Regions from separate parts of the Citricoccus sp. K5 genome, predicted to be linked through region 1. Evidence: riboswitches for the same ligand, from Rfam matches in the RefSeq annotation. Region 1 holds a riboswitch; each other region holds the start of a gene.
The links. A riboswitch is a leader RNA that binds a small molecule or an ion and turns the genes downstream of it on or off. The one in region 1 is predicted to bind S-adenosylmethionine.
Positions count from the first base shown of each region.

Region 2: linked by a shared signal. The riboswitch ahead of BOSE125_RS15025 (ABC transporter ATP-binding protein) and the one ahead of BOSE125_RS02930 (O-acetylhomoserine aminocarboxypropyltransferase/cysteine synthase family protein) in region 1 are both predicted to bind S-adenosylmethionine.
Region 3: linked by a shared signal. The riboswitch ahead of BOSE125_RS14940 (acyl-CoA dehydrogenase) and the one ahead of BOSE125_RS02930 (O-acetylhomoserine aminocarboxypropyltransferase/cysteine synthase family protein) in region 1 are both predicted to bind S-adenosylmethionine.
Region 4: linked by a shared signal. The riboswitch ahead of BOSE125_RS14990 (AMP-binding protein) and the one ahead of BOSE125_RS02930 (O-acetylhomoserine aminocarboxypropyltransferase/cysteine synthase family protein) in region 1 are both predicted to bind S-adenosylmethionine.

Region 1 is NZ_LR732817.1:678,731-686,215, reverse strand. It holds gene BOSE125_RS02940 (DUF2231 domain-containing protein) at 1-155, shown strand, start outside; gene BOSE125_RS02935 (homoserine O-acetyltransferase) at 160-1,281, opposite strand; gene BOSE125_RS02930 (O-acetylhomoserine aminocarboxypropyltransferase/cysteine synthase family protein) at 1,298-2,662, opposite strand; SAM riboswitch class IV at 2,744-2,858, opposite strand; gene BOSE125_RS02925 (VOC family protein) at 3,059-3,715, shown strand; gene BOSE125_RS02920 (CPBP family intramembrane glutamic endopeptidase) at 3,802-4,656, opposite strand; gene BOSE125_RS02915 (phosphotransferase) at 4,803-5,915, shown strand; gene zapE (AFG1/ZapE family ATPase) at 5,912-6,949, shown strand; gene BOSE125_RS02905 (MarR family winged helix-turn-helix transcriptional regulator) at 7,047-7,485, shown strand, end outside.
Region 2 is NZ_LR732817.1:3,336,247-3,341,854, forward strand. It holds gene BOSE125_RS15005 (sodium:solute symporter) at 1-314, opposite strand, end outside; gene BOSE125_RS15010 (OsmC family protein) at 311-1,027, opposite strand; gene BOSE125_RS15015 (ABC transporter permease) at 1,124-2,041, opposite strand; gene BOSE125_RS15020 (aliphatic sulfonate ABC transporter substrate-binding protein) at 2,038-3,057, opposite strand; gene BOSE125_RS15025 (ABC transporter ATP-binding protein) at 3,214-4,056, opposite strand; SAM riboswitch class I at 4,050-4,161, opposite strand; gene map (type I methionyl aminopeptidase) at 4,395-5,177, opposite strand; gene BOSE125_RS15035 (helix-turn-helix transcriptional regulator) at 5,281-5,568, shown strand.
Region 3 is NZ_LR732817.1:3,311,460-3,318,944, forward strand. It holds gene BOSE125_RS14915 (sugar phosphate isomerase/epimerase and 4-hydroxyphenylpyruvate domain-containing protein) at 1-174, shown strand, start outside; gene BOSE125_RS14920 (DHA2 family efflux MFS transporter permease subunit) at 188-1,666, opposite strand; gene BOSE125_RS14925 (hypothetical protein) at 1,904-2,263, shown strand; gene BOSE125_RS14930 (SDR family NAD(P)-dependent oxidoreductase) at 2,318-3,109, opposite strand; gene BOSE125_RS14935 (BTAD domain-containing putative transcriptional regulator) at 3,306-5,135, shown strand; SAM riboswitch class I at 5,217-5,311, shown strand; gene BOSE125_RS14940 (acyl-CoA dehydrogenase) at 5,415-6,722, shown strand; gene BOSE125_RS14945 (MFS transporter) at 6,722-7,485, shown strand, end outside.
Region 4 is NZ_LR732817.1:3,328,003-3,335,487, reverse strand. It holds gene BOSE125_RS15005 (sodium:solute symporter) at 1-583, shown strand, start outside; gene BOSE125_RS15000 (GNAT family N-acetyltransferase) at 638-1,381, shown strand; gene BOSE125_RS14995 (sodium:proton antiporter) at 1,441-3,129, opposite strand; SAM riboswitch class I at 3,245-3,364, shown strand; gene BOSE125_RS14990 (AMP-binding protein) at 3,377-5,560, shown strand; gene BOSE125_RS14985 (siderophore-interacting protein) at 5,698-6,951, opposite strand; gene BOSE125_RS14980 (heme ABC transporter ATP-binding protein) at 6,987-7,485, opposite strand, start outside.

The sequences.
Region 1 (7,485 bases):
CTCTCGTCGCCCGCCTCCGCGGCCGTCACGCCCTCGGGGTCGGACTGGCTGCGGCCGGCAACGCCGTCGCGGCATCTGCAGGCTTCCTCGGCGGCCACCTGGCCCTGACACGGGGCACCGCGGGCCGGGCCGGGCCGACTGAGCGCGTCGGGTGAGGACCTAGAGTCCGAGCACCCGCGTCATCTCCGCGGCCACCTGGTCCAGGTCCGTCAGGAACCCGTCATGACCGATCGGCGAATCGATCATGTGCACCGGCACGTCACCGGGCAGTTGGCGGGCGAGCTCCTGGGACTGGCCCGGGAAGTACAGGCGGTCGGACTCGACGGCGGCGATGAACGGTGTCACCCGGATGGAGCCGAGCACCTCCGCCTCCGGCCCGCGGCCGCGGGAGACGTCGTGGCTCATCAGGGCCTCGGTCAGCACCAGGTAGCTGTTGGCGTCGAAGCGCTTGACCAGCTTGGCCGCCTGGTAGTCCAGGTAGGACTCGACCTGATAGCGCCCCTGCCGCCGGACCGGCTCGCCGAACGGGTTCTCCTCGGGCTGCGCGGCGCGGCCGAAGCGGGCGACCATGTCCGGTTCGGACCGGTAGGTGATGTGCGCGATCTTGCGGGCGATGCCCAGGCCGCCGTCCGGCGTCGGGCCCGGGTAGTAGTCCCCGCCGCGGAAGTTCGGGTCCAGGTTGATGGACTGCACCTGCGCCTGGGCGAAGGCGATCTGCTCGGCGGTCGAGTGCGCGCCACAGGCGATGACGGCCATGCCGGCCACACGGTCGGGGTAGGTCGCAGCCCACTCCAGGGCGCGGGCGCCGCCCATGGAGCCGCCGATGACCGCCTGGAAGCGCTCGATGCCCAGCGCGTCGGCCAACCGCGCCTCGGCATGGACGGAATCGCGGATGGTGGTGAACGGGAAACGTGAACCCCAGGGGTCACCCTCCGGGTCCAGCGAGGACGGGCCGGTACTCCCGTAGCAACCGCCCAGGATGTTCGGGGCGATCACGAACCAGGTGTTGGTGTCGATGGCGCAGCCGGGGCCGACGACGCCCTCCCACCAGCCCTCCTCCGGATCACCGGAGGAGGCCGCCACGTGCGTGGACCCGGTCAGGGCATGCAGCACCAGCACGGCGTTCGACTTCTCGGCGTTGAGCCTGCCCCAGGTCTCGTAGGCGATCTCCGCCTCCGGCAGATGCCCGCCGGTCTCGAAGTCCAGGGCGCCGATGAGCTGGGTGCGAAGGCCGCCCTCGGGCAGGCCTGTGGCAGTCGGCTGGGGGGTGGTGGTGGTCATGCGAATACCTCCGGACCTAGGCGCTCACGTCGGCCGCGGCGAAGCCGTTGTCAAGATCGGCCAGGATGTCCTCGATGCTCTCCACACCCACGGACAGGCGGACCAGGCCGGGGGTCACGCCGGCGGCACGCTGCTCCTCCTCCGTGAGCTGGGAGTGCGTGGTGGACGCCGGGTGGATGACGAGCGAGCGGACGTCGCCAATGTTGGCCACGTGGTGGTGCAGCTGCAGGGCGTCCACGAACCGGGCCCCGGCCTCGCGGCCGCCGGCGATCTCGAAGGAGACGAAGCCGGCCGGACCCTGCGGCAGGTACTGCTTGGCGCGCTCATGCCACCGGCTGGAGGCCAGGCCGGGGTAGATGACCGTCTCGGCCAGGGCGTGGCCCTCCAGGTACTCGGCCACCTGGCGGGCATTCTCCACGTGGCGCTCCATGCGCAGGGACAGCGTCTCCAGCCCCAGGTTGAGGAGGAAGGCGTTGAAGGGGCTGATCGCACTGCCGTAGTCGCGCAGCAACTGGACCCGCGCCTTGAGCACGAAGGCCAGGTTGGCGCCGAGGATGCCGTCCACACCGAGGTCCCGGGCGAAGACGATCCCGTTGTAGCTCTCATCCGGGGTGTTGAAGCCCGGGAAGCGCTCCGGCTGGGCGGCGAAGTCGAAGGTGCCGCCGTCCACGATCACACCGCCCATGGCCGCGGCGTGGCCGCCGAGGTATTTGGTGGCGGAGTGGACCACGATGTCCGCGCCGTGCTCGATCGGACGCAGCAGGTACGGGGTGGCCAGGGTGTTGTCCACGATCAGCGGCACCCCGGCCCCATGGGCGACGTCGGCGACGGCGCGGATGTCCAGCACGTCCCCGCGGGGGTTGCCGAGGGTCTCACCGAACAGCGCCTTGGTGTTGTCCTGAATGGCGTTCTTCCACCCCTCCGGGCTGTCCGGATCCTGCACGAAGGAGGTGGTGATGCCGATCTTGGCCAGGGTGTGCTTGAACAGATTCTGGGTGCCGCCGTACAGCGAGGCGGACACGACGATGTGGTCACCCGCCCCGGCGAGGTTGAGGATAGAGAAGGTGGTGGCGGCCTGGCCCGAGGCCAGCAGCAGTGCCCCGACCCCGCCCTCCAGGGCGGCGATCTTGCCCTCGACGGCTTCCTGGGTGGGATTGCCGATGCGGGAGTAGATCGGGCCGAGGTCCTTCAACGCGAAGCGGTCCGCGGCGACCTCCGCGGAGGGGAAGTCGAACGAGTTCGACTGGATGATCGGCAGCACGGTGGCGCCGTAGGGGTTCTCCTCCGGGATCCCGGCATGGATCTGGCGGGTCTCGAAGCCCCACTGGGCCGGATCGGGGGCGGCCTCGGCGTTCGGGGTGCTATTGGGGGTGTCAGTCACGTGACGACTCCTGTCAGTCCAGGGCCACCTGCGTGATGCCGGCGGGCAGGGACATCGTCCAGCAACCCGACGCGGCGTGGTGGCCCGCGCTTGCCGGTGCCGGTTGGCACCTGCCTGGTCCTCACCCGGGGCACCCCACCGCGAGCTGGAGGGTTGCCGGCCAGCAAGCCGGGGCTTGATGCTGGCACTCATGACCTTCGTCAAGTCTGCCAGATCGGCTCCGGGGATTCATCCCCGTCCGCCCTGGGGCGTCGCATTGCGCCTCACGGGGCTTCTGTGGCCAGCGTGCTCGCGGGCGCCGACACCCGGCGCCCGCCGAGGGTCACTCCTGTGACCTCGAGCACATTTCAAGTGAGGTTAACCTAACCTGTCCGTGACTGAAGAAAGTGCGACGATATGGGCATGATGCGCCTGGATCACGTCTCGTACGCCGTTGGACCCGAAGAAGGACTCGCCGCCACGGTGGCCCGCCTCGCCGAAACGCTCGGCATCGAGCGCGTCAAGGGCGGTGTTCACCCCCGTTTCGGCACGCGCAATGCGATCTTCCCGCTGCGCAACCGCCAGTACCTCGAGGTGGTCGAGGTGCTGGACCACCCCTCCTCCGAGAAGGCTCCGTTCGGCCAGGCCGTGCGCGCCCGCTCCGAGATGGGCGGCGGCTGGATGGGCTGGTGTGTCACCGTGGACGACCTCGCACCGTTCGAGGAGCGCTTGGAGCGCCAGTCCGTGCCCGGCAACCGCAAATTCCCGGACGGCCGGGAACTCACGTGGCGCCAGATCGGCATCAAGGGCCTCATCGCCGACCCCCAGGTCCCATATGTCTTGCGCTGGGATGATGGCACCGAAGACCTGCACCCCTCGCAGGCCCACACACCCCAGGCCGAACTGTCCTCCATCACGATCGCCGGCTCCCGCGACCGCGTGCGCGGCTGGCTGGGCCTGGACGATCCGGACGAGACGGTCGGGGACCTCAACGTGGTCTTCGAATCGCCCTCCGGCACCCCCGGCATCCTCGAGGTCACCTTCGAGACCCCCAAGGGCACCGTCACGCTCTGACTCCACGCACCACCCTGCGTTGAGTCCGGAGGGATTCACCTCTCAGCCCCGATAAACGTGAATCCCTCCAGGCTCACGTCACGGATTCAGGTGCTGAACAGGCCCGCCGCCGCCAGCAGCGGGTACGCCACGAATCCGGCGGCATCCAGGAGGAAGTGCGCGATCACCAGCGGCATCACCCTCCGGTATCTCAGGTAGACCGCGCCGAACACCAGCCCCATGAGCAGATTGCCGATCCCGGGCCCCACCCCCTGGTAGAGGTGGTAGGCGCCGCGCAGGACGGCGCAGCCCACCAGCACGGTGACGGGATTCAAGGGAACGACGGCGCCGCTCGCCCAGGTGCGCAGCCCACCCTCACTGCCGGGCCTGTTCGGATCGAGCCCGGCGCGCCGCTGCTGCAGGTAGCCGAGCCGGTCGAAGAGCCACGCCATCACGATGATCTCCTCCAGCAGCCCGTGCCGCAGCGCGGAGAACAGCAGCACCGGGGTACTCCACCAGTACTCGGTCAGGGCGCTGCCAACGATGGCCGTGGTGACGCCGGCGGCCCGTCCGGCCGCGTAGACCGCCAGGGTCCCGAGGCCGATCGCCAGGAACAGTCCGATTCCGAGGACCACGTCCCTGCCCGGCCGGCGGAAGTCCAGGCCGAAGGTGCGGAGCGGGTTGCGCCCCCGGATCCACACCAGGTGCAGCACCAGCAGCACCGGGACCAGGGCGAAACCGATATCCAGCAGCTGGTACATCAGGTCGAAGTACTGCCGATCGTCCAGCGCCGGGTTCAGCGTGGTGGTCTGCCCGGACAGGGGCGCCTGCGTCCACTTGTCGATGAGATTGACGATCGCGTAGACGGCCGACTTCCCCAGGGACAGCGCCAGCACAATGGCGATCTCCCAGCGGACCGTCCGGGCAGAGGGGGCCGCCAGGGCCTCGAGCCCTCCTGCCACTACCGGACGGGTCGGCGGAGTCGGGGCGTTCGGAGACGACGAAGCTGGGGTGGTCACCGCCCCAGTGTAGGAGTGCCCGAAACCCCTGGTCTTCCGACCCCTCGTCCCACCCCGGCCAGAGCCGGCCATCGCGCTACCGTGGATCCATGGCTTCCGCACCGACTCCTGACGACGTCGCCGCCGCCTGCGCCGCGGCCGCCCGGCCCTTGGCCTCTGCCCTCGCCGCGGATGACGGACTCGCTCGCCGGCTGTCCGAGGCGGACTGGCCTGCCGGCGTGATCGACGAGGGCGGTCAGTTCCACCGGGTGCTCGTGCTGCCCGGCGTGGGCGCCGTGCGGATGACCCGCACCCATGAGGCCGCGGCACACCTCAACGACCGCATGGCCACCCTGCAGATCCTCAGCACGACGGCGGCGTTCCCCTTCGCTGTGCCCGTGCCGCTGACCGAGGTGGTCGGGGAGGCGGACGGACTGCCGGCGGGGATGGCCGCCGTGGTACAGGAGTACCTCCCGGGCGAGGCGCACCCACCGCACACCGGCGAGGTGCCGGTGCTGCGCGAGCTGTGCCGGACGCTGGCAGGAATCGACACCACTCCCCTGGCGCCACACCTCGGCCCGCCGTTCGCCTACCGTGGCCCCTGGACCGCGGAGAAGGTCGCTGCAGTGCAGTCGGTGCCGTCGGTGCTGGCGGCGTCACACGGGCCCGGCGTCTGGACCGACGGGTCGCCGGAAGCCCCCGGAGGCGCGGTCTCAGCGGACCGCTGGGCCGAGACGGTCGCCACCCTGACCGCGACGCACACCGCGTGGACGGAGGATCCAGTGGTGACGCCGTCACTGGTCCACGGGGACCTGGCCGGGCACAACATGCGGTGGCAGCGTTCTGCCGCCGAAGGGGTCGGACGTGACGGAGATGACAGAGAGCGCTGGCACCTGACCGGGATCCTGGACTGGGACCTGGCCGCCGTGTGGGACCCAGCACTGAACCCGGCCTACCTCGCGCTGTGGCACGGCGAGGAGAAGCTGGAGGCCATTGCCCGTGACGCCGACGAGGCCCTCCGGGGACGGGTGTGGCTGGGATGGATGGCCCTGGAGACGATCTACGATGCCTCCCTGCGTGAAGGGCCGGCGAGCGATATTCCGCCGGCGAACTGGCCCAAGCTGCTGCCGAAGGTGCTCCCCCGCATCGAGCGAGCCGCCGAGGCGCTGGGTCGGTGGCAGGCCGAGCAAGAGCCGGCGGCCGGCGCGGTAGACGGCCGGTGAGCGGCCGGCGTCGGGAACGGGGTCCGTGGCCGCACCTGCGGGAGACGACCCTGACGGCCGCACTGGAGTCTGACGGCAAGGTGTTGGATGCGGGGCAACGGGCCACCGTGCAGTTGCTGACCGGGCGGAGGATCACGCGCGGGGTGTACCTGCACGGCGGGGTGGGGCGCGGGAAGACGTGGCTGGGCGCGGAGTTCTTCAACGCGCTCGAGGTGCCGAAGCTGCGGCTGCACATGCATGCCCTGCTGGGGCAGGTGAACCAGGTGGTCGCGAGCGCGCAGGCTGGCCAGCCGATCGGAATCGACCACGCGGTGGCGCGGATCGTCGGGGACGCCCGGCTGGTGTTCATCGACGAGTTCCACGTCCATGACGTCGGCGATGCAATGCTGCTGCGCCGTGTCCTGCCCGGTCTGCTCTCCCTGGATGCCGGGCTCCTGCTGACCTCGAACTACCCGACCGACGGCCTGCTGCCGGACCCACTGTTCCACCACGCGATGGTGCCCGTGATCGAGATGATCCAGTCCTCCCTGACCGAGTGGCAGATCCCGAACGGGGTGGACTACCGGCCGTTGAACGCCAGCTCTGGCCGGGGCGCGGGCTTCGCCTCCGTATCCTGGACGGTCGCCGGATCGCCGGGGCCGACGGCGGCCGGGACCTCCGCTCGCGTGCCAGTCGGGTTCAGCGGGACCCGGCAACTCGAGGTTGCCGCCGCCGATCCGGAGGCCGGCGAACTCGAGGCGACCTTCGGCCAGCTGTGCGGCACGCCGGTGTCCGTGCAGGACTTCCTCGGTCTGACTCGGACCTATTCAAGGTGGCGCCTGCTGTCCGTGCCGTGCCCCGAGGAGATCGACGTTCAGGCGTTCCAGCGGTTCGCGTTTCTGGTGGATGTGCTGGTGGATGCCGACCTGCGCCTGGACGTGGAGGCACCGCTGCCACTGCGTGACTGGGCACGGGCGGCACCCCTGCCCCGGGATGCCGACCGGTTCCTCAGCCGGCTGAGCCTGCTGGGCCGCGGACGGACGGCCACCACCTGATCTGCCCCGCCAGCGTGGTGGGACTCACCGACCATCGAGAACGTGGCTTCCACTACATGCGCAAGCAACTTGATCAAGTTGCTTGTAGGGTTGGGGCGTGCCCCATGACTTGAACTCCGATTCCGAGCCGACCGCCGAACTGCTCGAGGCGCTGCTCCCGATCCTGCACCGGATCCACGTGGAGCGAACCCTGTCCCCCGGCAAGGTGGGGATCCTGCGTCACGTCGCCGAGAACGGACGGGCCAGTACAGCCGAGCTGGCCGTCAAGGTCCAGGTCAGCCCCCAGGCCATCTCGCTCGCGGCCCGGGAACTCGAGGCCCTGGGGCTGGTCGAACGGATCCCGGATGAGTCGGATCGGCGGCGCTCATGGATCCACCCCACCGAGGCGGGCCGGCTCAAACTGGCCGAGGAGACCCGGACCGGCCGCGCGTGGCTCTACGAGGTCGTCCGCGAACGCCTGACGCCGGAGGAACGGCAGACCCTCGTCTCCGCCATCCCGGTCCTGCGCAAGCTCACGGCCGAGACGGCGTCCGAGA
Region 2 (5,608 bases), 2.7 Mb from region 1:
GTCACCACGAGCTTCTCCCGCAGCGGCTTGACCAGCAGCAGCGCGATCAACAGGATCTGCACGGTCTCCGCCACGCCGTACCAGACGGCGGAGATCCCGGTCCGGTAGCTCAGTTCCACGATCGCGATGTAGGAGGAGCCGGAGAACAGCCCGGTGATGCAGAACGCCACGGTCCACGGACCGAAGGAGCGCCCGCCCACGAAGAATCCGCCCTTGCCGGTCTCCTGGCGGCGGACCATGATCCGCCCGCCGACCACGAGCCAGGCGGTGTAGACGAGGGCGAGCGCCACGGTCCAGAGTCCGGCGGCGGTCATGCGCGGGGTTCTCTGCCGGCACCGGGCACGACGTCGGCGCCCGGCTCGGGTGCACCGGGCTCGGCCGCGCTGGAGGCCTCGTGTCCGGCGTCGGCGTTCTCGCAGGTGAACACGGGCTCCGGGGCGTCCACGGGGCCGATCCGCGGCTGGTAGCCGAGGGCCCGATTGCAGGCGGCCTCGGCGTCATGGTCCACGGTCCGCCCGGCGAAGGTCCAGGCCACGGTCAGGCCCGCGCCCGCGTCCCGCAGCAGGTTCACGGCGGGACAGGAGTGCTCGACGGCGGCCGCGAAGTCCCGCAGGGCCGTGGCGTCCGTCTCGGGGGTGCCGATGGCCAGCTGCAGCCGGTAGCGGTGGAAGTAGGGCTGGACGTCCGCGGTACCGGCCAGGCCGCGGCGGTCCTGCCGGGCGAGCGAATAGGTGTTGATCCCGGTCAGCTCCAGGCCGCGCCGGGCGGCCACCTGCTCCGCGGTCACGGTGATGCAGGCATCCACCGCACCGGCGAGGTACTCCATGGGGGTGGGCCCCTGGTTGCGGCCGCCCACCGACTCGGGCTCGTCCACGGTGAACTCGAACTCGCAGACGCTCACCCGCGTCTGTTGCCGACCGGTCCACGTTCCGGCGGCGCGGAGGGTCTTCGACTCGGCGTCGAGGGGTTCTTCGCTGAAACGGGAGGGTGTTCGGGACGGTTCTCGGAAGGGCTCAGAGGAGGACACGGCCGTCATTGTAGGACCCCCAGGCGAACACCACTTTGCGGGCAGGGAACCGTACTGTTCTCTGCCCGCAAGTGATGGATCCGAACCTCGCCGGCGTCACGCCCAGCGCTTATTGGCCTTCTGCTCCACGAAACCGAGGATCGAGTCGGTGATCTTGCCGATCACGGCGAGCAGGATGATGGCGAGGACCAATCGATCCGTACGGCCATTGTTCTGCGAGTCGGTGAGCAGGAACCCCAGGCCCATGGAGGAGGCGATGAGTTCCGCGGCCACCAGGAACAGCCACGCCTGGGCGAGCGCCAGCCGCAGGCCGGAGAACACGGAGGGCACCACGGCGGGCAACTGGACGGTCCGCAGCAGGCGCAGGCCGTGATAGCCGAAGGCGCGGCCAGCCTCCACGAGGTGCGGGTCCACATGCTTGAGCGCCGCATATACGTTCGTGAAGATCGGGAAGAACGCGCCGATCACGATCAATGTCACCTTCGAGTCCTCACCGATGCCCATCCACAGGATCAGCAGAGGCACCCACGCCAGCGACGGCACCGCGCGAATCGCTCCGATCAGGGGCGCAAGCAGGGCATCGGCCCAGGTGGAGAGTCCGAGGATGGAGCCGATGAGCAGGCCGAGGACCCCGCCCATCACGAAGCCGAGCAGCACCCGCTGCACTGAGATGGCGATGTGGTGCCACAGGGATCCGTCGGCGGCCAGATCGATCCCCGCACTGACCACCGAGGCCGGCGAGGGAAGCTGCACCGGCGAGAACAAGCCGGCAGCCGTCGCAGCCCACCAGGCGACGACCAGCACCACGGGCAGCAGAAGCCCGACGACGGCCCGGCCGGCCGGGGTGCCCAAGATCCCGCGGGTGCCCCGGCCGGTGGCGGGACCACCGCCGTTCCGGGAGCTCGAGCCGTAACCCCGGCCGGCCGGCGTCGAGCCCCGGTTGCGGCGCCCCGCCACCTCGTCAGCCCTATGCGATGCCGGGGTCAGGTGTTCGGGGGAGACGAGGGAGCTCACTGCGTGGCTTCTTCGGCGAACGAGGGCTCGAGGAGTTCGGCGAGGGCCTTGTCCACGTTCTCCTGGCTGGCCACGTCACCGGTTTCCACCAGGATCGGGCCGACGACCTCAAGGACGTCCAGTTGTTCCTGGCCGGGGACCGGGTCCACGTCCAGGTTGGAACGCTCCTCGATGACGATGGTGGCCACGTCTTGCTCGAGGCCGGCCACCTCGGCGAGGATCGACGCGGTCTCCTCTGGGTTCTCGAGGGCCCACTCACGGGCCTGCTCGTAGACGTCCACCACCGTTTGAGCCAGCTCGGGGGATTCCTCGAGGAAGGACTCCGTGGCGTTGAGGAAGCCGTAGGTGTTGAAGTCGACGTTGCGGTAGAACAGCTCGGCACCCTCGGCCTCGGCCCCGGCCATGATCGGGTCCAGCCCGGACCAGGCGTCCACGGATCCGTTGTTCAGGGCGGCGTTGCCGTCGGCATGCTGGAGGTTCTGCACGGTGACGTCGGATTCGTCCACGCCGGCCTCGCCGAGGGCCTGGATGAGGAAGAAGTAGGGGTCGGTGCCCTTGGTGGCCGCCACGTTCTTGCCGACCAGGTCCGTGACCTCGGTGATGTCCGAATCGGCGGAGGTGACCAGGGCGGCCCACTCCGGCTGGGAGTAGAGGCTGATGGTCTTGATCGGGGTGCCGTTGGCGCGGTTGAGCAGGGCGGCGGAGCCGGCCGTTGAGCCCACGTCGATGGCCTCGGCACGCAGGGCCTCGTTGGCCTTGTTGGAACCCGCGGACTGGATCCAGTTGACGCTGACGCCTTCGTCGGAGAGCTCCTCCTCCAGCCAGCCCTTCTCCTTGATGACCAGGGAGAGCGGATTGTAGGTGGCGTAGTCGATGTTCAGCTCGCCACCCTCGGCACCACCGCCGGCACCGGCTTCGGCGGCCTCACCACCAGATCCCTCGCCGGCCACGCAACCGGTGAGGGCGAGAGCCGCGATGGCGAGGGTGGCGGCGGACAGGGTGATTCGTGAGCGCATGGGGTGCCTTTCGAAGGGTGCGGTGCTTCCCGGGCCGGCAGGGGTTGTGGCGCGGGGCAATTGGTCGGGTACAGCGGGTACAGAGGGGGGCGTGCAGAAAGGGCCGTGCGACGTGGAGGCGGGGGATGCTCGCAGCGGTGCCCTGGCCGGGTCCGGCTAGTGGCGGTGGGCGTCCACGCCCAGTCCGGCCAACAATTCGGATCGGAGCCGGGCCAGTTCGGCCGAACCCCGATCCCGAGGCCGTTGACCGGGGACGGTGACCATCGTGCGGGTGGTGGCACCGGGGGCCGCGCCCGGGGCGGGGTCCTGGCCGAGCAGCAGGATCCGGTCGGCCAGCTGGAGCGCCTCGTCCACGTCATGGGTGACGAGCAGGACCGTGGTGGCGGTCTTGGCATGGATGTCCAGCAACAGGTCCTGCATCCGCAATCGCGTCAAAGCATCGAGCGCGCCGAAGGGCTCGTCCAATAGCAGGACGCCAGGACGCCGGGCCAGGGCACGAGCCAGCGAGGTTCGCTGGGCCATGCCGCCGGAGACCTCCCGGGGCCGAAGGGTGGCGTGTTCGGCCAGGCCCACCAGTTCCAACAATCGGTCGACGCTCTCGCGGCCCTCCGCGCGGCCCGTGTTCGGGGGCAAGCCCAGGGCCACGTTCTGGTGGATGGTGCGCCAGGGCATGAGGCGGGGCTCCTGGAACCCGACTGCGGTGCGGGAGTCGTAGGGCCGGACGGCGGACCCGCCGACCAGGATCTGCCCCGTGTTGCCGGTGTCCAGGCCGCCCACGGCCCGCAACAGGGTGGACTTGCCGCAGCCGGAGGCACCGATGATGGCCAGGACCTCGCCCGGCTCCACGGTGAGGTTGATGTCTCGCAAGACGGTGCGTGCGCCGGCGGCGGCCGGAAAGGACCGGCCGACATCGCGGAACTCCACCGCCAGGCTGGTGGTCGAGGCCGGCGGCGCCGTCAGGACGCTGGAACCGGGCAGGGACTCGGCAAGGGCAGTCACCGTGAATCACGCTCCATCGGCTCTGGCATGAGCACCTTCCCGGAGAAACGCGGGAGGTTGCTGCGGCGTCACGGAGCCAGATCTCTCGGCCGCTCTGGATGGTTGATTCATCCAGTGAAGCAGAACACGCGGTATCCATGTCAAGCGCGGAACAGCCCACGAATCCCGAGTTCACCGGCGTCGAGGGGCTGTACGGCGGTGTTTTCCCCGTCCCTGTTGCCTACTCTGCCGCAGATCGCTTGACGTCATGGTGCGTCATATGGGGGCACTTTCGAAGCCGATGTCGGCCCAGCGGCTGCGAGCAGGGGCTGCAGGACGAAATGTGACGTCAGAGGGATTCAATCCCGCACGGGAGAAGGCACCGTGATGATCTCGGCACCGTCCTCGGTGATGGCGATCGTGTGTTCGCTGTGCGCCGTGCGGCAGCCGGTCGCGCTGCGGAGCGTCCATCCGTCGGCATCCGTGACGAGTCGATCGGTGTCCACCATGGCCCACGGCTCCAGGGCGAGGAGCAGTCCGGGGCGAAGGACGTAGCCGCGCCCGGGCCGCCCGGTGTTGGGGACGTGAGGGTCCTGGTGCATCGTGGAGCCGATGCCGTGGCCGCCGAACTCGGTGTTGACCGCGAACCCGGCCTCGCTGAGGACAGAGCCGATGGCGTGGGAGAGGTCGCCGATGCGTGCTCCGGGCCCGGCCGCGGCGATCCCTGCGGCCAGGGCGCGCTCCGTGGTCTCGATCAAGGTGACGCTCTCGGCGGGGCGGGCATCGCCGACGATGAAGCTGATGGCGGCATCGGCGGCGATGCCGCGCAGGGTGACCGCGAGGTCGAGGGTCAGCAGGTCGCCGTCGGCCAGTGTGTAGTCATGTGGTTTGCCGTGCAGCACGGCGTCGTTGACAGCCGTGCAGATGTAGTGCCCGAAGGGCCCCCGCCCGAAGGAGGGCTCGTAGTCGACGTAGCAGGAGGTTGCCCCGGCCTCGATGATCAGGACGCGGGCCCATTCGTTGATTTCCAGGAGATTCGTGCCGATGGCGGCCCTGCTCCTCAGGGCTTGGAGAATCTCGGCGACGAGGGCGCCGGAGTCACGGGCCCGATCCAGCTCGGCGGGGGTCAGGATTTCAATCATGCGCTGCCTTTTCACGGGACTTCTCTGGGATGCCGACAACTATCTCCGGTTCCAATAACTATACCGGCCATATTATCCCGGACCTGGAACTAGAATGGAGTCCATGGTGAGGTTGCCGCTGAGTGCTGCAGAAATCGAGCGTGGGGAGCGCCTGGGCGCCCTCCTGCGGCGTGCTCGGGCGGAGCGCACGATGCTCGAGGTCGCGCTCGATGCCGGGGTGTCGCCCGAGACGCTGCGGAAGATCGAATCAGGCCGGGTCGCCACGCCGGCCTTCCCGACCATTGCGGCCATCGCCGAGGTCCTCGGCCTCTCACTCGACGCGGTGTGGGCCGAGATCACCCTCACCGAGACGCTGGAACTCCGGCGATGGGGCCAGCTGCGACCACTCTGACCTCCGATGACTGTCCGGGGCCGCCCCGAGTCACCCGTAT
Region 3 (7,485 bases), 2.6 Mb from region 1:
GAGAACGACGTGATGTACGACCGGGACGAGGGCGGGGAGTTCCTGCACTTCTACACCCGCACCGTGGGCACCGTGTTCTTCGAGGTGGTTGAGCGCCGCGACGGCTACGAAGGCTACGGGGCAGGCTCAGCACCGGTCCGGCTGGCCGCCCAGTACGACCTGGACCGCCAGTAACCCCTCCCACCCGTCAGTGGACGGGAGTGCCCTCCGGGGCAGGCGCCGGGGAGTGGGCCACGGCGTCAGGCTCCTCATCGGCCGGAACCGACTTCACGAAGAACGAGCCCGCGAACGCCACCAGGGCGATGACGGCGCCCCAGATCATGGCGTTGTGGATGCCGGTCATCAAGGCCCCCATCGGTTCCGCGCCGCTCTGCGCCCCGGCGAGCGTCGCCGTCGTCATGACGGTGATGAACACCGCGGTGCCGGCCGCTCCGGCGACCTGCTGGACGGTGGACAGGATGGCCGAGCCGTGCGAGTACAGGCGGCGCGGCAGGGAGCCGAGGGCCGCCGTCATCAGCGGGGAGAACATGAAGGACAGGCCGGCATTGAGCAGCATGTGCCAGGCGATGATGTTGCCCTGGGTGCTCTCCGCGCTCAGCGTCGTCATGCCCCACAGGGCCACGGCCAGCACGGCGGACCCGGGGACCACCAGGGGGCGGGCGCCGAAGCGGTCGAACAGCCGACCGACGATCAGGCCCATCACGCCCATCAGCAGGCCGCCCGGCAGCAGCATCAGGCCGGTGTCCTTGGCGGAGAGGCCCAGGATCTGCTGCAGGTAGATCGGCAGCACGATCAGGGTGCCGAACATGCCCATCATGCCGATCGCCATCATGGCCAGGGACAGGGTGAAGGTCGGGGTCTTGAACACGCGCACGTCCAGCAGGGCGTGGTCCCGCAGGGACAGCTGGCGCCACGTGAACACGGCCAGGGACAGGATGCCGATACCCAGGGGGATCCACGGCGCGATGAGGGCGTTGCCCTCCGCGGCGGAACCGATGCTGCTCAGGCCGAACACGAGGCCGGCGAAGCCCAGGGCAGACAGGACCACGGAGAGCACGTCCAGGGGCAGCCGCCGGGTCTCGGTGACATTGCGGATCATGGTGGCGCCGAGGATCAGGGCCAGCGCGGCGATCGGCAGCATGATCCAGAACATCCACCGCCAGTTGAGGGCGTCGAGGATGACGCCGCCGATGGTCGGACCGGTGGCCGGGGCCACCGCGATGACGATCGAGATCACGCCCATGGTCCGGCCGCGGCGGTGGGCGGGCACCACGTTGAGCACCGTGGTGAACAACAGCGGCATCATGATGGCGGTGCCGACGGCCTGGATGACGCGGCCGAGGACGAGCACCAGGAACGTCGGCGCCAGTCCGGCCACCAGCGTGCCCAGCAGGAAGCTGGCCATGGCGATCAGGAACACGGTGCGCAGCGGCAGCCGGGTCAGCAGGAAGCCGGTGATCGGGATGACCACGGCCATCGTGAGCATGAACGCGGTGGTGATCCACTGGGCGATCGAGGCGCTGATGGCGAACTCGCCCATCAGCTCCGGCAGGGCCACGGACATGACGGTCTCATTGAGGATCACCACGAAGGCGGCGACCACGAGCAGCCAGATGACCCGCGACGCCCCGGCGGGAACGGTCGGTTCAGCGGATTTCTGGGTCATCACGTCGGGCGTGGCATCGGGCGTTCTGGCAGCCGAAGTCGACACGGCGTTCCTCTCTTGACAAGCACTTGGAGCCAGTGGGCTCCGGGAGTGCAACACTCGTCCAGTGTGCCGTTATTCCCGCGGAACCGTCGCATCCAAAGCTGCTCGATGGCAGAGGTCTTCATCACGGTCCACCTGTCCGCGGTAGTTCCTGGGCAATGTCAGGCAGCCGTGCGGGGTGCTACCGTCTGCCGCATGGCGCTTCCCGAGGACTGGATCGAGCACCGTCGCGAGGACGGTGAGCCCGTCGGCTGGATCGTGCCCGACGGCGGCGGGTTCCGTCCCATGGACATCCTCGGCCGCCCGCTGAGCGAGGAGCCGATCGAGTGGCTGGACGCGGAGGAGAGGCTCGACGCGCGGGGCCTCGGCTTCCTCGCGGACCGTCACCGACTGCGGTCGGCCGATGGGACCGAGCGCCCCGTGCGCATCAGCCAGGCCAGCCCCGACGGGATCGTGGTGGTCGCCGACGAGTTCGGGGCAGCTTCCGCGGTGGGTGCCGGCGCTGAGGAGTTCCACCTGCCGTTTCCTGCGCCAGAAGGGTTACGCACAGCCTGACGATGGGCGGGGAGCCCCGTTCGAAGGGGGCAGGTCAGGGTGGTCAGTGCGCGGTCAGAACAGCGTCGTCAGGACACCTCCATCGACCCGTACCGCTGATCCGTTCGTTGCGGAGGCCAAGGGACTTGCCAAGAAGGCCACCATGTTCCCGATCTCGGCTGGCTCGATGAACCGTTCCAGTAGGGACGTCTGGTTCGTGGCGATGATGTCGCCTTTCATCTCGCTTGCCGAGACGTCCCGCAGGGCGGCCAGCGCCTCGATCGTCTGAGCGACGCCGTCCGAGTACGTCGGGCCGCCCAGGACTGAATTCACGGTCACACCGGTGCCCCGGGTGAGTTTCGCCAGCCCGTTCCCCACCGCAGCCATGGCCGATTTCGACGTGCCGTAGTGGATCATGTCGGCCGGAATGTTCACGCCCGATTCGCTGGTCACGAAGATGATCCGGCCCCATCCCCGCGCGAGCATCGCCGGCATCACCCGCCTGGCGAGTCTCACCCCGCTGAGCACGTTGACTTCGAAGTACAGCCGCCAGTCTTCGTCCGAGATGCCGTCGAACGGTTTCACCTCGAAGAGTCCGACGTTGTTGATGAGGATGTCGATGTCCGTCAACCCGGAGCAGAGTCGATCCACCTGACGCGGATCGGAAAAATCGGCAGCCACGCCTTCGACGGCGACCTCGGGCAACTCGGTCCGCAACGACTCAACCGCATCGGAGAGTTTCAAGGGATCCCGGCCGTTGAGTGTCACGTCAGCGCCTTCTCTGGCCAACGCTCTCGCAATCGCCAAGCCGATCCCCTGGGAGGAACCACTGATGAACGCCTTCTTCCCGCTGAGCTGCAGATTCATTCTTCTCCTTCAAGCCTCTTGGCCACGTTTCACGGCGGCGATCGCCGGCGGTGCCCACACCGTCAGCACCGTTGAACGCCACGGTGCCGCACCTGGATCAGCCCTGAATCAGTGGACGAGGGCGGATAAGTAACATGAGCGGGTGAGCGAGCTTCGGATCTGTGTCCTCGGTCAGGTCCGTGCCGAGATCGAGGGCGTGCCCCTACGCCTCTCCCGGGCCCGGCATCGCGAGATCCTCGGGATCCTGATAACCGCGCAGGGGCGGGCAGTGTCCACGGGCGGGCTGGTCGAGGATTTGTGGGAAGATCCCCCTGACGGCGCGGTGGGGGCCGTGCGAACGTTCGTCGGTGAGATCAGGAAAGTGCTCGAGCCACAGCGTCCTCCGCGAGTCCCTTCGGAGATTCTCGTGACCGAGGGTGACGGCTATGCCCTGAGGCCCGTGCCCGCGGCGGTCGATCTCTGGCGCGCCGAGCAGGCCATTCGGGCCGCAGACGGCAGGAGCCCCGAAGTCAGCGAACCGTTGTTGTCTGCCGCGTTGGACGAGTGGCGCGGAACTGCCTTCGAGGAGTTCAGACGGCAACCGTGGGCCAAGAGTGAGAGGGCTCGGGTCGAGAGACTGCGGGCGGGAGCCGTGGAGCAACTGGCAGAAATTCGCCTCACGCTGGGTCGGCCACACGACGTCGTGGCGCTGCTCGAGGCTCAGATCGAAGAGTTCCCGTGGCGGGAAGAGGGCTGGAGGTTGCTCGCCCTTGCCCTGTACCGGTCTGCACGCCCGGGAGAAGCTCTGGACATCATCGCCCGTGCCCGCACCACTCTCATCGGGAGCCCCGGGGCCGATCCACGTGAGCGGTTGACCGAACTCGAACGCGGCATCCTGCGTCAGGATCCGGCACTGGAGGTCCAGGACGGCGGGTCAATTCTGATGCGGACCGCCGCAGTCCAGGCACGGACCAGTCAGCGGACCCAACTCGAAAGCGCCACTGCGCTCCTGCCCCTCCTCGCGGTCTCCGGCGCCGTTGAGGTGGCGGCGGAACAGCGCACCGCCGTGATCGCCGCCGCCGAGCATGTCGGCGATCCGGAAGTGGCGGCCCGAGTCATCGGCGGTTTCGACGTGCCGGGAAGCTGGACCAGGTCGGACGATCCCGCGCGTTCGACGGCGATCGTCGAGGTGGCCCTCCGAACGCTGACGGCCCTGCCGCTTGGCGCATCTGACCGGTTGCGGGCGCGACTCCTCGCCACCATCGCCATGGAGTCCCGTGGCACCGCGAACCGACTCGCCGAGGCTGCCGAGGCAGAGCGAATCGCACGGCGGCTTGGCGACGCCGCCCTGTTGTGTTTTGCCCTCAGCTCACGCTATCTGCAGAGCTTCGAGACGGCAGGCCAGGCAGGGACTCGCGACATGCTCGGTGCTGAGATCGTTGCTGCCGCCGTCGGCGCGGAATTGCCGACTTTCGAGATCGAGGGACGACTGATCAGGATGCAGGCGCTCTGTGCCCTCGACGACGTAGCGGCGGCTTCTCGGCAGGCCGACCTCATCGACGCACTCGCAGAACGCTTCGATCGTCCGCTGGCTTCTGTCTTCACCGCGTGGTTCCGGTGGTCCTTCATGGGCCGCCCTCCACCACCGGAAGGAACGGAGATGCCTGGATTCAGGGACGGGTTGTCCGGACTGGCAGAACTTACCCGGGCTGTTCGAACCGGGACGGAGCTCCCTGACAGCCGGTTCGGACCCTACGAACCGTGGGCCAGGCCGTTGCTCCTGGCCAGGCAGGGGCGGCGCGAGGAGGCCGCCGCCGCTCTCGATGCGGTTCCAGATCCCCCGGACGACCTGATGCTCGAGGTGGCATGGTTCCTGACGGGCCTCGCGGCGGTCGAGAGCGGACACGACCTCGCCGCTCGTCGTGCGTACGACGCCCTTCTGCCAGCGGCAGGCGAGCGAGCGGGCGGCAGCGGGGCCATCGACCTCGGCCCGATCGCACCGCTGCTTGACCGGCTCAGGGCGGCTGCGTTCGACGGCCGGAGCTGAGTACTTCCCTCGACACACTGTGTGAAGCGACGTGACGCCAGACACAGCACTGGAGCGCCGATGTCCGTTAACGTGGGCGGGTAACCATCCAGAGCGGCCGAGAGACCTGGCTCGTCGACGCCGCAGCAACCCGTGGGGATTCCCCAGCCGGGTGCTACCGCCAGGACCGATGGAGATCCCACGGCTGAAGCGGTTCCCTGAACGTTGTCGCTTCGAATGACCCAGCACGGTCTGGACCCCGCCACGGGAATCCTTCGGTGAGACCGAGAGGACCACCGAATGACCGCGACACCCCGCACCATCGCCGCCGTCCAGCCCGGCGCGAACCTCAGCGGCGGCCTGCCCACGGACTACGCCGGTCTCAAGAGGCACTTCCAGCCGCTCTTCGAGGACATCGCGGCGGGGTCCCTGGCCCGGGAGTTGAACCGCGAGCTGCCCTTCGACGCCGTCCGGAGCCTCGACGAAGCCGGGTTCGGGACCCTGAGGGTCCCCGTGGCCCACGGTGGTCCGGAGGTCAGCCTCCAGGACTTCTTCCACCTGCTGATCGACCTGGCCGAGGCCGATTCCAACGTGGCCCACATCTACCGCTCGCACTACGGTTTCCTCGAGGCCCTCCGCTTCCAGCCGCGGGAGGTCCAGGACGTCTGGTATCCGCTGGTCCTGGCGGGCGCCACGGTGGGCAACGCCTCCACGGAGAAGGGCGGCAATGCGCTGGGCGGTCTGAACACCACGCTGACCCCGACCGCCGGCGGCATGGAGCTCAACGGACAGAAGTTCTACGCCACCGCCTCCATCTTCTCCGACTACACCCGCGTCTCGGCCGCCCGTGCCGACGCCGACGGCGGGCCGCTCGACGGCCGTCAGTTCGCCGTGGTGGCCACCGACGCCGAGGGAGTGGTCCTGGAGGACGACTGGGACGGCTTCGGGCAGAAGCTCACGGGCACCGGAACCGCGACCTTCACGAAGGTCACGGTCCCCGCCCACGGGGTGCTCGACCGCGTGCCGGGCTCCGCCGAGGCCGTTCACGAGGCCGCCTTCTTCCAACTCGTGCTGCTGGCGGTCCTGGCCGGGATCGCCCGCGCCTCCCGCCGGGATGCCGTGGCGACCATCGCCTCCCGCAAACGCACCTTCAACACCGGTTCCGGCCTGCCGTTCCGCGAGGATCCGCTGATCCAGGAGGCCGCCGGACGCATTGCCGCGAAGGCCTTCACCGCCGAGGCCACGGTGCTCCACGCCGCCCGCGCCCTGGACGCCGGCATCACGGCCGCCGAGGCCGTCGGGGCCGACCGCCCGGACTTCACCGGAGACGTCCCCGCCGAGCTCTACGGTTCCGAGCTGGCCATCGAACACGCCACCATCACGGTGCCCGAACTGGGCATCGGAGCCGCCCAGGACCTGTTCCTCACCGTGGGCGCCTCCGCCACGTCCACGAAGAAGGCCATGGACCGCCACTGGCGCAACGCCCAGACCGTGGCCACGCACAACCCCATCGCCTTCCGTGCCCGGTCCCTGGGGGACTACTGGATCAACGGGACCCTGCCCGAGGGCCTCAATGCGATCGGCGATGCGAAGGGCGGCCAGGGCTGATGGGCGCCACGAACATCCTCTCCGGCAAGAAGCGGATCCTGGCCTCCGCCTTCGCCGGCACCACCATCGAGTGGTACGACTTCTACCTCTACGGCACGGCTGCGGCGCTGATCTTCAACGTCCAGTTCTTCCCGATGGCCACCGAACTCGGCGGCATCGTCGCCTCCTTCGCGACCCTCGCCGTCGGGGTGATCGCCCGGCCGCTCGGCGGGATCATCGCAGGCCACCTGGGGGACCGGATCGGCCGCAAGGCGCTGCTCGTGGCGTCCCTGGTGCTGATGGGGGTGGCCTCCACCCTGATCGGGCTGATGCCCACCTTCGAGGTCATCGGCTGGTGGGCCGTCGTCGGGCTAGTGTTCCTGCGGATCCTCCAGGGCCTGTCCGCCGGGGCCGAATGGGGCGGTTCGGCGCTGCTGAGCGTGGAGCACGCTCCCGCACGGCACCGCGGCTTCTTCGGATCCTTCACCCAGATCGGCTCCTCCGCCGGCATGCTGCTGGCCACCGGCGCGTTCTTCATCATGCAGAACATCATGAGCGCCGAGCAGTTCGCCGCCTTCGGCTGGCGCATCCCGTTCCTGCTCTCCGCCCTCCTGGTGGCCGTGGGCCTGTGGATCCGGCTCGGCGTGGCCGATGCCCCGGAGTTCCTGGAGCACCAGGCCTCGGGCAACGTGGCCAAGGCACCCCTGAAGGAGCTGCTGGTCCATCACCGGCGGCCACTGCTGGTCACCATCGGCCTGCGCCTGGCCCAGAACGCCATCTACTA
Region 4 (7,485 bases), 2.6 Mb from region 1:
CTACACCCGCGTGGCCCTGGTCGGGCTGACCGTGGTCATGGTGGTCTTCGCCCTGCTGCGCACCGAGGAGTCGGCGTGGTGGAACGTGATGGCCTGGACCCTGCGCAACGGGGCCACTCTGGCGCCGGTTCTCGCCGCCTTCTTCTGGCCGCTGGCCACCCGGTCCGCCGCGCTGACGGCCATGCTGGCCGGATTCGGCGTGGGCATGGCCTGGTACGCCGCCTCCGGCTTCCACGCCACCGACTTCTTCCTGGGTGTGCACCCGGTCTGGGTGGGCATGACCGCCAACCTGCTGGGCATGGTGCTCGTCACCCTGGCGCAGTCGCGGTGGCGGCTGGTGGCGCCAGGCCGGGAGCGCCAGCGCGGGGTCACCGCGATCATCGCCGCCGGGCTGCTCGTGGTGGCCGGTGCGGCGCTGTGGCCCTGGCTCGTGCAGTTCGGACTGGTGGGCCTGGTCATGCTCGCGGCCATGATCACGGTCTTCGTGGCGGCGGTCCTGCTGACCGAGGGCACCCCAGCGCCCGACGCCGGCCCGGACCCCGCGGACGAGGCCGTCCCGTCCCGCTCGCAGCCGGCTTCTTGACCGGCGGAATCCTCGCCTACCGTGGTCATCACCACCGCACGCCAGGAGGACCCCGTGAACGACCTGATCCCGACTGAGCCCATGGGGGCTCCGGTCACCGATACGCCCACCAACATCGTCAGGGACCCGGCCGCCGTGGCGCGGGTGCACGAGCGACTGCTGGTCCCGAACTTCCCACCCCGGGAGTTGGTCTCGGTGGAGGAGCTGCTCGCGGACGTCGCCCGGGGCTCGGCCACGGTGCACGTGGTCGGCGGCCCCTCCGACCCCGTGGCCGTGGCCATCACCGCCACCTTCACCGGCTCCCCGGCCGTGCTGCTGAGCTACGTCGCCATTCGCGCCGACCAGCGGGGACGAGGCGTGGGCACGGCGCTGCTGGCCGGGCTGCTGGCCGGCATCACCGCGGACCCTGAGGTCTCCGTGGTGCTCGCCGAGGTGGAGCACCCCACCCATCATCAGGCCCACCCCGTCCACGGGGACCCGGCCGCGCGGTTGCGCTTCTACGCCCGCCTCGGTGGGCAGATCCTGGACGTGCCCTACTTCCAGCCGCCGGTCGACGAGACGCAGGACGCCGTCTACGGCATGCTCCTGCTCGTTCTGGCCCCGCCGGAGCGCTTCGTCCGCGGGCAACGGCTGCTGCCGGAGGCCGGACTGGCCGCAGCCCTGGAGGAGTTCATGGCCGGGACCGATCCAGAGCGGTATCCCGTCGGCTCCGTGCTGGAGGCCGCCGGCCATCCCGAGGGCGTCCGGATGCTGGCCGTCGAGGAGCTGGGCCGCGCCCCGGTGTCCCACCGCCCGTGAGCCGAGGGCGGCCGCTGCCGGGACGGGGTCCCCCGCCCCAGGCTCGGACCGTCCCGCGGCTACTGCATCCGCGTGGACTCCGCGTCGATGAAATGCTGCGCCCGTTGCAAGGTGTGCGAGGAGTAGGTGCCGCCGGCCCGCGCGTCGAGCAGGACGGACTGTTCCACGTCCACGAGCTGGCGGCGCAATTCGCGGTGCTGCTGGGCGTGACCGTCCGGATCGTCGTCATTGACCATGGCCGCCAGCGCCTCCGTGGCGGCCAGGCCCCTGCTCCGCGTCCGCTCCAGCACCTCAGGGGCGAAGGGCTTGCCGTTCTCCCGCAGCAGCGCCTGATTGTCCAGGAAGGCCTGGCGGGCGGCGATGATCTCCTCGGCCAGGCGGGTGACCTCGCGGCCCTCGGCCACCTCGCTGGTGCCCTTGATGCCCAAGACACGGATCAGCAGGGGCAGCGTGCCGCCCTGGACCACCAGGGTGATGATGGCGACGGTGAAGGCGATCAGGATCAACTCGGCCCGGTAGGGGATGTCCGAGGGCAGCGACTGGGCCGCCGCCAGGGTGACGGCCCCGCGCATCCCGGACCAGGCCAGTACGGCACCACCGCGCCACCCGAGGCTGTGGGTGGCCTGGAACTGCGCATCCGCACGCCACCGCTGCAGCCTCGACGCGCGCCGTGGATTGGCGTCCTGCTCACCCTCGGCGACGGCTTCCAGGGCGGCGTCCAGTTGCTCGGCGACCTCGGGTATCCGGCGCTGACGGGCCCGCAGGTGCGCGATCAGCGGGACCACGAACAGGATGCGGACCCCGAAGAGGATCACGGTGCAGGCGGCCGCGAGGGCAACGGCCATCCACAGCCCCCGGCCGGAGGACTCGGCATCCGCGACGATCGAGGTGATCTCGAAGCCCATCAGCAGGAACACGCCGTTCTCCAGCAGCAACTGGATGGTCCGCCAATTGGTGCGGTCGGTGATGCGGTCCACGGCACTGAAGCGTTTGGGCGCCTGATGGCCGGTGACCAGCCCGGCCGCCACCACAGCGATGACGCCCGAGGCGTGCAGGTTCTCCGCCGGCATGTAGGCCAGGAACGGCACGGTCAGGGAGATCGCGGTGGTGAGCACCGGCTGCTGGCGGATCCGGGACCGGGCCCACACCGTGAGGCCGCCGACCAGCAGCCCGACTGCCACCCCCGCGATGACCGCGTAGGCGAAGTCACCGATGGCGCCCCAGAACGTGATGCTGCCGGCGGTGGCGGCAATGGCGGTGCGGAGCATGACGAGCGCCGTGGCGTCGTTGACCAGCCCCTCCCCCTCGAGGATCATCACCAGCCGCGGCGGCAGCCCCAGCTTCTTGCCGATGGAGGTCGCAGCCACGGCGTCCGGCGGGCTGATCACGGCCCCCAGTGCCACCGCCGCGGCGAAGCCGATGTCCGGCAGCACCCACCAGATCAGCCAACCGGTGGCGAAGGCGGAGGCGATCACTAGCAGGACGGACAAGGCGCTGATCGTCTCGAGGTCCCGGCGGAAATCCGTGATGGGGACGTTGACCGCGGCCGAGTAGAGGATCGGCGGCAGCGCGATCATGAGGATCCACTCCGGCTCCAGCAGGATCCTGGGTGCCCCGGGGATCAGGCTGCAGCCGATGCCGACGATGACCAGCAGGATGGGTGCGGCCACGCCCAGCTTCGGGGCGAAGAGTGACACGAGGACGATGATCAGGACGCCGGCCACGGCCAGCAGTGCGAATTCTTCCAAGGGGCCTCCCCGTTCCGGTGGCTGGCGTCACCACTGCCCGTCCAGACTAATCCCGGCGCCGTAGCACGGCTTCACCGGTTTGGTACGGGCCCGGGACCCGGACGTACAGTGGAATCGACCATCCCGAGCGGCCGAGAGATCTGGCTCTGTGACGCCGCAGCAACCCGTGGTCGACGCCGGCCCCTTTCCGGGCTCGGCATCGGCCACCAGGTGCTACCGCCAGATTCGATGGAAAGAAGGTTCTGTCTTGTCTGTTGCCCCGAACACCACGACCACCACCACCGCCGAAACCGGCGCCTCCCCCGCTCCGCTGCCGGGCCCCCTGCCGGGCTCTGTCCTGAACGCCGCCGACACCACCGCCCACCCAGGCCGCCCCGGGAACCTGCTCCACGGCGGCCTGGGCGACGGCCAACCGGTGGACGAGGCCGACCGCCTCGCCTTCTGGGACCAGGCCGCGCGCCGCCTCGACTGGCAGACGCCGTGGAACAACACCCACTCCTGGACGGCCCCGGACCCGGTGGCCGAGCGCGGTCCGGAGATCCGATGGTTCGAGGGCGGCACCCTCAACGTCGCGGTGAACTGCGTGGACCGGCACGTGACAGCCGGCCGCGGTGACAAGGTCGCGCTGTACTTCGAGGGTGAGCCCGGCGACCGCCGCGCCGTGACCTACGCGCAGTTGCAGAAGGAGGTCAGCCAGGCGGCGAACGCGCTGACCGAATTGGGCATCGGGAAGGGCGACCGCGTGGTCGTCTACCTGCCCGTGCTGGTGGAGACCATCGTCATCACCCTGGCCTGCGCCCGGATCGGCGCAGTGCACTCGCTCGTGTTCGGCGGCTTCTCCGCCGAGGCGCTGAAGTTCCGCGTGGAGGACACCGGCGCCAAGCTGCTGGTGACCTCCGAGGGCCAGTTCCGCCGTGGGAAGGCCGTCCCGGTCAAGGCCAACGCGGACGAGGCCGTCTCCGGTGAGAACAACATCGAGCACGTGCTGGTGCTCAACCGCACCGGACACACAGATGTGGACTGGGTCGAGGGCCGGGACGTCTGGTGGCACGAGATCGTGGACCGCCAGCCGGAGACCCACACCCCCGAGTTCTTCGATGCCGAGACGCCGCTGTTCATCATGTACACCTCCGGCACCACGGGTCAGCCCAAGGGGCTGGTGCACACCTCCGGCGGGTACCTGGTCCAGACCTCCTGGTCCTACGACTACCTGTTCTCCAACCCGGATGTCACCGCGCGGGATCAGGACGTCCACTGGTGCACGGCGGACCTGGCCTGGGTCACCGCCCACACCTACGAGATCTACGGGCCGCTCTCCAACGGCGTCACCCAGGTCATCTACGAGGGGGTGCCGAACGCACCGCACCCGGGCCGGCACTTCGAGGTCATCGAGCGTTACGGCGTGACCTCGTACTACACGGCGCCGACGCTCGTGCGCTCCCTCATGGGCTGGTTCCCGGAGGGCATCCCCACGGACTACGACCTGTCCTCCATCCGCCTTGTCGGCACCGTCGGCGAGGCCGTGAACCCGGAGGCCTGGACCTGGGCGCGCACGCAGATCGGCCGGGACCGGCTGTCCACGTTGGACGGGGAACTCCAGGAACAGACCAACGACGCCGGCGCGCAGGTCCCGCGCGATGGTTCCGTGGGCGTGCCCATGGTGGACACCTGGTGGCAGTCCGAGACCGGTGCGACCATCCTCTCCCCCCGGCAGGACGATGAGCGGTTCAAGCCCGGCTGCGGTTCCCGTCCGCTGCCGGGCGTGGACGTGGCCGTGGTGGACGACTCCGGCGCGCCCGTGGCCGCCGGCCTGCAGGGCAAGGCCGTGATCACCCGCACCGGGCCGTCCATGGCCCGCACCGTCTGGGGCAATCCACGGCGCTACTTCTCCTCCTATTGGAAGGACTACGCCGAGCAGGGCTGGTTCCTGGCCGGGGACGGCGCGAAGTATGACGAGGACGGGGACATCTGGATCCTGGGCCGCATCGACGACGTCATCAACATCTCCGGCCACCGCCTGTCCACCATCGAGATCGAGTCGGCACTGGTCTCCCACCCCGGCGTGGTGGAGGCCGGCGTCTGCCCCGTGCCGGATGCCAAGACCGGGCACGCCGCCGTCGCCTTCGTGGTGGCCCACGCGGGCTACGCCGAGGGGGGCGGGGCTGCCGTGCCGGAGGACTGCACCCCGGCGGAGGCATTGCGCCGCCACGTGGGCACGGTGATCGGCCCGGTGGCCAAGCCGCGGGAGGTGGTCTTCGTGCCGGACGTGCCGAAGACGCGATCCGGCAAGATCATGCGGCGACTGCTGACCCAGCTCTACGAGGGCACCGCCCTGGGGGACACCACGTCCCTACAGAACGAGCCGTGCGTCGGGCAGATCGCCGACGTCATGGCCGGTCGATCACCGTCAGGGCAGACTCCAGCCCGGTGACTCCGCGGTGACCTCCCGGTGACCCTGCAACCCCTCCGCTGGGTGGTCAGATCCCGTCGCGGATCCGCGCCGGATCGCCACCGGAATTGACCACCCAGGGTGCGGGGCGCCGTCGCCCTGCACGCGGCCCGCAGCTGTCAGTCGTCGGCCTGGCCGTAGGTCCAGTACGAGGACAGGGACAGCATCCTGCGGTCCACGCCGCGCTCCTCGGTCAGATGCCGGCGCAGGCGCTTGACCATGGACTTCTCCCCGTGGACGAAGGCGTGCACCCGGCCGGCGGGCCACTCGGACCTGCCGATCCCCTCCACGGTGGCCGCCAGCTGCGAGCGCCCGAGCCGGTACTCACCGCCCCGGTGCAGCCACGTCACCTCGACACCTGAGGGCACCGTCAGTTCCCATTCGTCGGCGGGTCCGCCCACCTCGATGAAGGCCTGCCCCACGGCACCATCCGGCAACGCGGCGAGCGCGGCGGAGATCGCGGGCAGGGCCGATTCATCCCCCACGAGCAGGTGAGCGTCGGCGGTCGGGTCCGGGGCGTACTTGCCGCCCGGGCCGGCGAAGGCCACCGGATCTCCCACCTGCGCCGCCGCGGCCCACGGCCCGGCCACCCCGGAATCCCCGTGCAGCACGAAGTCGATCACCACGGTCCCGGCCTCGTCGTCCACCGAGTGCACCGTGTAGGTGCGGCGGACAGGGCGCTGGTGCTTCGGCAGTGACTTGCGCAGCGCCTGCACGTCGTAGGGCGGGGTCAGACCCAGGGCCGGGTCAACGAAGAGGATCTTCACGTACTTGTCCGTGAAGTGGTTGTCCCGGAAGTCGGCGAACCCCCGTCCCCCGAGGGTCAGCCTCTGGAAGTGCTCCCCCAGCCGCTCGGTGGAGACCACGTCCAGGACCACCTGCCTGCCCTTGCGGCGGTCCGACGAATCACGGGTCTCCACGGGCCCCAGCGCCCCGTGCCCCGTCACGCCGTCCCGGACATCGCCATCCGCGTGGCCGTACTGGCCGTACTGGCCGTCGTCGCTGCGCTCCTGGCGCACGCCATGCCGGTGGCTCCTGCGGTGGTGGTGGTCGTCCTTGCCGTGCTTGCCATACTTGTCCCGCTTCCCGCGCTTGCTCACGGTGCCGCCGGCCGCCACCTGCTCGCGCAATCGGGCTGCCTTCAGGGCGTACTGCGCCGCCTTGTACTCATACTTGGCCACGGCATAGCGTTCCCGGGCCGCACGGTACCGCTCGTACGCTTCTGCGGCATTCGGCTCGGAACTCCCGCCCGCCGGCCGGCCACTCCCTGCCGCCGGTCCCGTCGCCGCGCTCGGTGCCGCTGGATTCCCTGCCGCCGCGCTCGCCGTCTCCGGGCTCTCTGCCGTCGGGACATTCTCGTCTGTGCTGCCCATGGGTCCTTCCTGTGGCACGTCATCGTGCCTCCAGTTCAGCCTAGGGTCTGCGCCGAGGAGCCGATAGGCGCGTCCGCCAGCCGCCGCGCCCCGGACCGGTCCGGCAGCACGCGGGTCACACCGTCCAGCTCGAGCACCTGGATCGGTGTCCCGTAGACCTCACTGAGCAGCTCCGCGGTGCAGACCTCGGCAGCGGGCCCGTCCGCCACCACGCGTCCCTGGTCCAGCACCACGATCCGGTCCCCGTACACGGCGGCGGAGTCCAGGTCATGGAGCACGACGGCGACCGCGGCACCCTGCGCTGCCAGCTCACGGCAGAGCATCAGGGTGCGTTCCTGGTGGGCGATGTCCATGGCGGAGACGGGCTCGTCCAGCAGCACGGTCCGGCCCTCCTGGGCCAGCACCCTCGCCAGGGCCGTGCGCTGGCGTTCGCCACCGGACACCACGGTGACGGTCCGCCCCTGCAGGTGGTCGATCCCCACGGAGGCGATCGCTCCGTCCACCACGTCCTGGTCCTGGTCCGCCCGTTCGGTG